4 regions of the Streptomyces sp. NBC_01217 genome follow, and region 4 is predicted to be linked to each of the others. Evidence: riboswitches for the same ligand, from Rfam matches in the RefSeq annotation. Region 4 holds a riboswitch; each other region holds the start of a gene.

Region 1 (2,196 bases), 4.9 Mb from region 4:
GGGGCGGCTGGAGCTACCCGGATCCCGGGCAGGTCCCGTTGTTCCGTGCGGCAGTTGCCGCACAGGGCAGTGGCCCCGAGCTGGTCCGCGCCATCGGGACACTGGAGGAGCGGGGGTACGAGATCACCGGGGACACCATGAAGCGCGTGCCACGCGGTCATGACGCCGGTCATCCCCGTGCCGACCTGCTCCGGTACCGCTCGGTCCGCGCCGCCCGTCCCCTCGGCGGGGACTGCGCGCAGGACACGTCGGCGCTGGTCGGCGCCGTGCTCGAAGCGGCGAAGGAGCTGGAGCCCCTGCTGTCCTGGCTCGCCGGCCATGTGTCCGTTCCCGGCTCCGCCCGGCGCGGCGTCTAGCGTCGCCTCCGCACGCCGCTCACACGGGTGAGCAGCCGAAAGGCGGCCCCTGACCGGCGGGTGCGATCGCTTCCGAGGGGCCTGTTCGGCCTCTCGGCACCCGTCGGTCCTGGACCGCCATCGGTGCTGCTGCAGGTCAGTAGGCTCCGAAGACGTTGTCGATCGAGCCGTACCTGTCGGCGGCGTAGTTGCACGCCGCGGTGATGTTGGCTACCGGGTCGTAGATGTCCATCGACGTACCGGGCACGTGGTAGGCGCTGAAGGTGGGGTCGATGACCTGCAGGAGGCCCTTGGACGGCGTGCCCTTGGCGGCGTTGGAGTCCCAGTTGTTGATGGCGCGGGGGTTGCCCGAGGACTCGCGCATGATGTTGCGGTGGATGCTGTCGTAGCTGCCGGGTATGCCGTTCTTGGCCATGACGGCCAGCGACTCCTTGATCCAGCCGTCCAGGTCGTTCGTGTACTTCACGGTCGACGCGGCCGGGGCCGGGGTGGTGGCCGGGGCAGCAACGGCGTTCACGGTGGATGCACCCGCGGCAGCCTTGGCGCCGATGGTCAGCTTCATGCCCGGGAGTATCAGCGCGGGGTTGGCGCCGATGGTCGCCCGGTTGTCCTCGTACAGCTTCTGCCAGCCACCGCTGACGGAATACCCCTTTGCGATCTTGGAAAGGGTGTCGCCCGCGACCACGGAATAGGTGGTGGGCGTGGCCGCCTGCGCGGCCTTTTCCTTGACGGGGGCGACGGTGGACACGGCGGCGTTTTCGGCGGTGACGGTCTGCGCCGGAGCGGCGGAGGCGAATCCGGCACCGATCAGCGGCAGCACGAGAGCGGCTCCGCCCGTGGTCGCGGCGATGAGACCGCGAGACAGCGAAGTGGACTTGCGACGACGATGGTTACCCGTTGCGGACATGGCGAATTCCTCTCCGTCGCCTACGAGGTGAGCTGTCGGGTTCAGACTGGAGATGTCTGGCCGCATGGGAATGCGACTTAACCCCGAGCCGTTCCGTATACCGGGTCGGCGGCTTACCTGGGTCCCCCGCTCCTGCCGTACGTGAGTGGTCGGATTGCCGGACGGCGGCAGGATTCGGCGTTCCGTCCGGATTGACCGTGACCGTAGGCGAGAAACACCGAATGGAACAAGCCCCTATTTGTTGATCACAATTCATTTGCAAGATCGAATCAGGTAATTGGAAGTAATCCACCTCACATCGAGAAGTGAAATTTCTTTACACAGAAGGGAACCGGGCCGCGCACCGCGCCGTCTTGAACTCCGAAAGTGACTCACGCCACTGAGTGCATAAAAGGTGCAATTCGGGTGGAACTCAAAGGCCACAAGAGCCCCAATAGACACCTTTATTAACCTAAATATCATTTCCAAGCAAATCGCCCATACTCGGACATTTGCCCACTGCTTCGCGTGCTCGGGGCCGACCGCCACCGAACAGGCCCACCCGGGGTGGCCCGCTGGCCGCGCCCGCTCGTCGCACTCCCCCTCACTCCCCGCGCACGACGAAAGGGCTTTGCCGTCCGCTCTCCCGGTCGCTATCGTTTTCAGCGGTTCTGTTGTCTCCGATAGAGGTGGACGTTGCGCATCTGAGGTTCGCGATCATCGCGCCGTACGGCCGAAGCCGTACGCCCGTCACGCAGTAGCAGTGTTCTGTCCTGCCCGTGACCCCGCGTGGATGCGACCTTGGTGCATGAGCCGTCCCTCGACCTTTCGGACCGCCGCACCTCCCTCACGGTTCGGTCGCCGCGTGGTGCTCGCATACGAAGCCCCCATTCACCGCGCTTGCGACTGCGAGGACCACCATGGCGACATCCACCACCCCCAGCGCCTCCCTCA
Region 2 (2,196 bases), 600 kb from region 4:
TGGCGAGCCGCTCGGCCTCGGCCTTCGCCCTGGCCGCCTCCTCCGCCTTCTTCTTCTCGGCGGCGGCCTTGGCCTCGGCCGCGTCCTGCTGCTTCTTGGCCTCGGCGGCGGCCGCCTCCGCGGCTTCCTTCTCCTGGGCCGCCTTGGCCTCGGCGTCGGCGGCGTCCTGCTGCTGCTCGGCCTGCTGGAGGATGCGGGCGCGGAGCGCCTCACCCGCATCCGTCGCGCCCTGCTCCGTCTCGGCGGTGGTGAGGCCGGCGGTGGTGAGCGGGGAGGCAGCCGCGGCCGCCTCGGCCTTGTCGGCCTCGGACTCTCCGGTGAACAGAGAGCCCACGCCGGGAAGGGACTTGGCGTCGGGAAGGTTGTCCGCGATGGAGTCGGGAAGGGATATGGAGACCGGCGGCTTGCTCTGCGCGGTGGCCATGCCGCCCGCGCCGACCGCCGCGATGACGCCGACCCCGAGCACCGTGGAGCTACGGGCGAGTCCGTTGCGCTGCTTGGCGACGCGGTGCTTGCCGCGTACGGGGCGTACGGACTCCTCGGTGGGGTTCCACTCGTCCCAGCTTCTGTCGGGCTCGCTGTTGCCGTCGGCGCGGAAGTCGCCGCCGAACTCACCGGCGAGCGCGCCGCCCTGCTCGGTGTCGTAATCGGCGCCGAACGCCGTTTCCGTCCCGGTGGTCGCGTAGTCCGAGCCGAAGCCGGTACCGAAACCGGGTCCCGTCCCGTAGTCGGATCCGTTTCCGGTTCCGTAGTCGGATCCGAAGTCAGCGCCGAAATCGCCACTGAACTCGGGGTTGAACCGAGAAGGGGCCTCGGAGGCAGGCTTGTTGGACGCCACGGGGGCGCACTCCTTTCCTTCCTTCTCGCCTACCGGGTTAGCTGACGGGTTCGGAGCAGGAAGGTCTCCTACGGGCCCCTCTGCCTCTCACGAGACACAGGTGTCCGATTCACCCCATGTAGGTGGTTCCCCGGTTCCCTTGCGGAATTCGGCGCTCGCGCACGGTGCCGCCACTGACGACGGCTGGGACGACCGCGCTGCGTTATCGAACGTTAATAGACACACGGGCCTGATTCCAAGCCGTTCCCACTGATCGTTCACGTCTTTGGCCCGGACTTTACGGGACATAACCGGCTGGAATCGGACGAGTTGATCGGCCCTCAGCCACTACCCGTTTTCTGACGTTGCGTCAAACGTTATGCGGAGCGGCGCCTCTCGGTTACGTACGGTGGCACCCCTCGTCCAGACGGTGGCATCCCTCGTCCGGGGCGACACCGTCCCGTACGAAGCACCTGCGCGCACACGAAGCACGCGGGCGCCCGAGCACCCCTCCCACCCCGCCCGTCACGTCTCTTCCCGGCCCACGATCCTCACGGTCCTGCGCCGGTCCGGCTGCCCCTCCACGGGACGTACGACCGCGAGCAGCGCCATGTCGTCGGTCGACTCTCCCCCCGTGTGCAGCCGTACGTCATCGGTGAGCGCGGACAGCAGTTCCTCGGGCCCGGGAAAGATCCGCCCGCGCAACCGGGCCGCAGGGTCGTAGAAGACCCCGTCGGCGTTCCGTGCCTCGGAGAGGCCGTCGGTGTAGAGAAGCAGCGTCGTCCCCGCCGGCAGGTCCCATTCGTCCGTCCGGTCGGGCCACACCCCCAGATCCATCCCGAGTGGCAGCGCGGGCACCGTGGGTGCCAGCACGTCCAGCGCCCCGTCCGAGTGCAGCAGGATCGGCTCGGGGTGACCGCGGTTGACGATCCGCACCCGGGACAGCCCGGGCGGGATCTCCGCCAGTACGGCGGTGATGAAGCCCTCGAACTCGTCGAGCCCGGCCCGCCGCGTCCCCTCCCGCGCCAGCGCCCGCTCCAGCCGCTGCGCCACGCCCTCCAGCGAACGCTCCTGCTCGGCGGCCTCCCGGAACGCCCCGATGACCACCGCCACCGACTCCACGGCGTCGAGCCCCTTCCCCCGTACGTCCCCGACCACCAGCCGCACGCCCTGCGGGGTGTCCGTCACGGCGTACAGGTCGCCGCCGACGAACTCGTCCGCCTGCGCCGCCTCGTACCGAGCCGCCACATGCAGCCCGCCGATCCGGTCGGACGGCTTCGGCAGCACCGCCCGCATGGCGGTCTCCGCGATGACCCGCGCGGAGGCCAGCTGCTGATTGCCGCGCCGCACGACCGTATTGATCACGACGGCGAGTACCG
Region 3 (2,196 bases), 1.2 Mb from region 4:
GCCTTAATCCCCGCGAAACGCGGCCGACCGACGCCTGTTCTGCGACTCTATTGCAATGCGGCCGCATTTCCGATGCCGGGTCGAAATCCATGAATATCTTTTGGCCACGGGACGGTTCGGCGAGCAGGTGCTGCGGCGGGCGCGGAGGCCGGGCACGGCGAAGGCCCCGGCATGCCGCCGGGGCCTTCGAAGGGGTGCTGCGGGCGGAGCGTCGGTCAGACGTTGACGCCGTGGGCGCGCAGGTACGCGACGGGGTCCATGTCGGAGCCGTACGAGGGAGTGGTCCGGGCCTCGAAGTGGAGGTGCGGTCCGGTGGAGTTGCCGGTCGAGCCGGAGAGGCCTATCTGCCGGCCCGCGTCGACGCTCTGGCCGACGGAGACGCCGATCGAGGAGAGGTGGCCGTACTGCGTGTACGTGCCGTCCGTCATCCGGAGCACGATGTTGTTGCCGTACGCGCCGCCCCAGCCGGCCTCGACGACGGTACCGGCGCCGACAGCGACGACGGAGCTGCCGGACGCGGCGTGGAAGTCGATGCCCGAGTGGCTGCCGGAGGACCAGAGCGAGCCGCTGGACTTGTAGCCGGTGGTGACGTACGAACCGGCGACCGGGAGCTGGAACAGGCCCAGGCGGGTGCGCTCGGCGGACCGGGCGGCACGGGTCTTCTCGGCGCGCGCCTCGGCTGCGCGCTTCGCGTCGGCCTTGGCCTTCGCCGCCGCCTTCTTCTTGACTTCGGCCTTCTTCGCGGCCTCGACCTTCAGCTGGGCCTGCGCCTTCGCCTTCGCGGCGACATCGGCCTGGCGCTGCTGCACGGCGGCCTGGGCGTCGATCCGGTCCGCGAGGGCGCCCTCGATGGCGATGATCTCGTTCAGACCGGTCTCGCTGACGGAGGTGTCCGCGGCGAGGGCCGGAGAGGCCACACCGCCGATGACGCCGGTGGTGGCCAGGGCCGCGACGCCGACGATCTTCGCGCTCCTGCGCGTCAGTCGGTTCGGGGCACGATGCTTCCCGGTGGCACGGGTGAACGCCATGAGGGGGCTGATCCTTTCCTTCCTTCTCGCCTACCGGGTTAGCTGACGGGTTCGGAGCAGGAAGGTCTCCTACGGACGCCCCGGCCTCGGTGAGGCTCAGGCATCCGATTCACCCCAGGGACTGCGTGGGTCCCCGGCTCCCCAGGCTCGCGCCTGACGGGGACTCGGCGATGGCTGCCCGGTACGTCGCGGATGCGGCATACGAGTGACAGGCAGCCCAGCCGACGCTAGGCGGGGTCACTTTCATTCACCAAACGGACAGGCCGCTTTGTAGCGCATCCCACAGGGCAAGCGGGCAATATTCCCCACATAAAGGACAAAGAGGAAGGCCCTGGTGAGATCCAGCTCACAAGGGTCTTCCTCTTGTCCCGATATGCAGGCATATGGTGGGCCGAGGGATCAGCCGGCACGGGCCTGTACGGCCTGCGCCGCCCGGCACCCGGCACCCGGCACCCGGCACCCGGCACCCGGCACCCGGCACCCGGCACCCGCGACGGGTACGTCCGTCAGCCGGTGACCACCGACACCTCTCCGATGCCCAGGGCCCGGACGGGCTCCTCGATCCGCGCCGCGTCACCGACGAGGACCGTGACCAGCCGGTCGCCCGGGAAGGCGTTGACCACCGCAGCGGTCGCCTCGACCGTGCCGGTCTCCGCGAGCCGGGCGTACAGCTGAGCCTGGTAGTCGTCCGGGAGGTGCTGCTCGACCTGGTCGGCGAGGGTGCCGGCCACCGAGGCCGCCGTCTCGAACTTCAGCGGCGCGACACCCACGAGGTTCTGTACGGCCGTCTCGCGTTCCTCATCGGTCAGCCCCTCGGCCGCCAGGGTCCGCAGGACCGTCCACAGGTCCTCCAGCGCCGGTCCGGTGGACTCCGTGTCCACCGATCCGCTGATGGCGAGCATCGCGGCACCGGTCGCCCCCGAGGCGGAATCCGGGGCCGAGGACCGCAGCACCTGGGCGAAGGCCCGTACGCCGTAGGTGTAGCCCTTCTCCTCGCGCAGCACACGGTCCAGCCGGGAGGTGAGCGTGCCGCCCAGGCAGTACGTGCCCAGCACCTGGGCCGGCCACACGCTGTCGTGCCGGTCGGCGCCGATCCGGCCGATCAGCAGCTGCGTCTGCACCGCGCCGGGGCGGTCGACGATCACCACTCGGCCGGTGTCGTCGGCGG
Region 4 (2,196 bases):
TGATGATGTCGTCGAAGTCAAGCGCGTTGGCCTCGCGCAGCCGGGACTGGTACATCGCATAGGCCTGGGCGAGGGTCTTCTCGAAGCCGTCCGCGGCCTGTCCCGCGAAGGTCTCCTCGTCGATCAGCTCGTTCTTCAGGTTGGAGACCTTGGCCGTGAACGACTTCGGCGGGAAGCGCTTCGGGTCGAGGTCCAGATCGCGGCAGACCAGCGCCATCAGGCGCTTGGAGTCGGCGGCGTCGTAGATCGAGAACGACGAGGTGAAGCCGAGCCTCTTCGACTCGCGGCGCAGGATCCGTACGCACGCGCTGTGGAAGGTCATGACCCACATGGCGTTGGCGCGCGGTCCTACGAGCTGCTCGACGCGCTCCTTCATCTCGCCCGCGGCCTTGTTGGTGAAGGTGATCGCGAGGATCTGGCCGGGGTGCACGCCGCGCTCGGCGAGGAGGTGGGCGATCCGGTGGGTCAGCACGCGGGTCTTGCCGGAGCCCGCTCCGGCGACGATGAGCAGCGGGGAGCCCGCGTGGACCACGGCGGCGCGCTGTTCGGTGTTCAGCCCGTCGAGGAGCGCCGCGGGGTCGATGGCGGGGCGGTGCGCGCCGTCGCGGTAGTACGCGTCCCTGGGCGGCGGGGGCCCGTCGAACACGCCCGCGAAGAGGTCCTCCGGCACCGCTTCGGGTGCGGAGTCCTCGGGGGGTGGCGGGGGCTCTTCCTCCGAGTGTTGGAGGCCGGCCAGGAAACTGTCGTCAAAGAGGCTGCTCATCGCTTGTCGAGTCTAGGCCGCCGCACCGACACACGTGGGCCGCATGGCGAACCGCACCCGGCCAGCATGCACACAACGAGAGCACACACCCACGCCGCGTGAGGAATTGAGGGTCCTAGCCCGTCCCTGCCGCCCCGCATCGCCAAGGTCACGAAAATGTATCGGGCATATCGAACATCGACCTTCACAGCGGCACCACGGGTTGGCTAGCGTGCTCGACCGGGCCGCCCGTACCTCCCTGAGGCGAACCACGCCGAGCGGGCGCCCACGCCGAATCCGGGCTGCCCTCGTGGAAGTTCGGAACCGGGGACCCACACGCACCACCGGGGTGAATCGGTCCTGATCCCCACTCGGACCGTAGGGCAGCCTTCCGTTCCGCCCGAACCCGACAGCTAACCCGGTAGGCGGTCCACGGAAGGAGATGCCGGCCTTGGCGTCGCATCGCAAACCGCGCACCCGAATGCGCACCACCGCACCGGCCGTCGGGCTCACGACCGCGGCACTGGCGTCCGTGACCCTGCTCTCCACGCAGAGCGCCACGGCCGCCCCCGCACCCAAGCCCAGCATCGAGGACGTCCAGAAGAAGGTCGACGACCTCTACCGGCAGGCGGGCACCGCGACCCAGCAGTACAACCAGGCCAAGGAGGCCTCCACCAGCCAGCGCACCAAGGTCGACAACCTGCTGGAGGACGTGGCCGAGCGCGCGGACAAGCTCAACGAGGCCCGCAGGACGCTCGGTGCCTACGCGGCCGCGCAGTACCGCAGCGGCTCCATCGCGCCGAGCGCCACCTTCTTCCTTGCCGACGACCCGCAGTCGTACTTCGACCAGAGCCAGCTGATGAGCCGGATGACCGGTCAGCAGCAGAAGGCGGTCACGGACTTCCGTACGCAGCAGGCCAAGGCGTCGAAGAAGCGTGCAGAGGCGGTGCAGAGCCTGGAGACGCTGACCGCGACCCAGACCACGCTGCGCACCAGCAAGGAGAACGTCCAGAAGAAGCTGGGCGAGGCGCGCGCGATGCTGTCGAAGCTGACGGCCGAGGAGAAGGCGCGGCTCGCGGAGCTGGAGCGCAAGAAGGAGGCGGAGGCCAGGCGCAAGGCGGAGGAACTGGCCCAGCAGCAGGCCGCGGCCAAGGTGGAGGCGGCCCGCAAGGCCGCGGAGGCCGCCGAGGAGGCGGGGACCGGCAGCGGTACGGAAACGGGCACGGGGGCCGGGACCGGCTCGGACAGCACCGCCACCACCAAGGCGGAGAAGGTCCTCGCCTTCGCCGCGGCGCAGATCGGCAAGCCGTACGTCTGGGGCGCGACCGGCCCGTCCTCGTACGACTGCTCCGGGCTCACCCAGGCCGCGTGGAAGGCCGCGGGCGTCGACATCCCGCGCACCACCTGGGACCAGGTGAAGATAGGCACCCGCATCGCGACGGCGGATCTGAAGC

What was found. Region 4 has a riboswitch for cyclic di-AMP ahead of OG507_RS24855 (C40 family peptidase). Riboswitches for the same ligand answer to the same signal wherever they lie in the genome.
Region 1: another riboswitch for cyclic di-AMP. It lies ahead of OG507_RS02540 (transglycosylase SLT domain-containing protein); the one in region 4 lies ahead of OG507_RS24855 (C40 family peptidase).
Region 2: another riboswitch for cyclic di-AMP. It lies ahead of OG507_RS21915 (M23 family metallopeptidase); the one in region 4 lies ahead of OG507_RS24855 (C40 family peptidase).
Region 3: another riboswitch for cyclic di-AMP. It lies ahead of OG507_RS30210 (M23 family metallopeptidase); the one in region 4 lies ahead of OG507_RS24855 (C40 family peptidase).

The regions. Positions count from the first base shown of each region.
Region 1 covers NZ_CP108538.1:623,592-625,787, forward strand. Annotated here, with positions in the region: gene OG507_RS02535 (DUF2461 family protein) at 1-356, shown strand, start outside; gene OG507_RS02540 (transglycosylase SLT domain-containing protein) at 493-1,263, opposite strand; cyclic di-AMP (ydaO/yuaA leader) riboswitch at 1,266-1,453, opposite strand; gene OG507_RS02545 (ATP-binding cassette domain-containing protein) at 2,163-2,196, shown strand, end outside.
Region 2 covers NZ_CP108538.1:4,918,334-4,920,529, reverse strand. Annotated here, with positions in the region: gene OG507_RS21915 (M23 family metallopeptidase) at 1-838, opposite strand, end outside; cyclic di-AMP (ydaO/yuaA leader) riboswitch at 850-1,002, opposite strand; gene OG507_RS21910 (PP2C family protein-serine/threonine phosphatase) at 1,343-2,196, opposite strand, start outside.
Region 3 covers NZ_CP108538.1:6,758,881-6,761,076, reverse strand. Annotated here, with positions in the region: gene OG507_RS30210 (M23 family metallopeptidase) at 216-1,028, opposite strand; cyclic di-AMP (ydaO/yuaA leader) riboswitch at 1,042-1,208, opposite strand; gene OG507_RS30205 (M16 family metallopeptidase) at 1,535-2,196, opposite strand, start outside.
Region 4 covers NZ_CP108538.1:5,520,880-5,523,075, reverse strand. Annotated here, with positions in the region: gene pcrA (DNA helicase PcrA) at 1-763, opposite strand, end outside; cyclic di-AMP (ydaO/yuaA leader) riboswitch at 1,022-1,186, shown strand; gene OG507_RS24855 (C40 family peptidase) at 1,185-2,196, shown strand, end outside.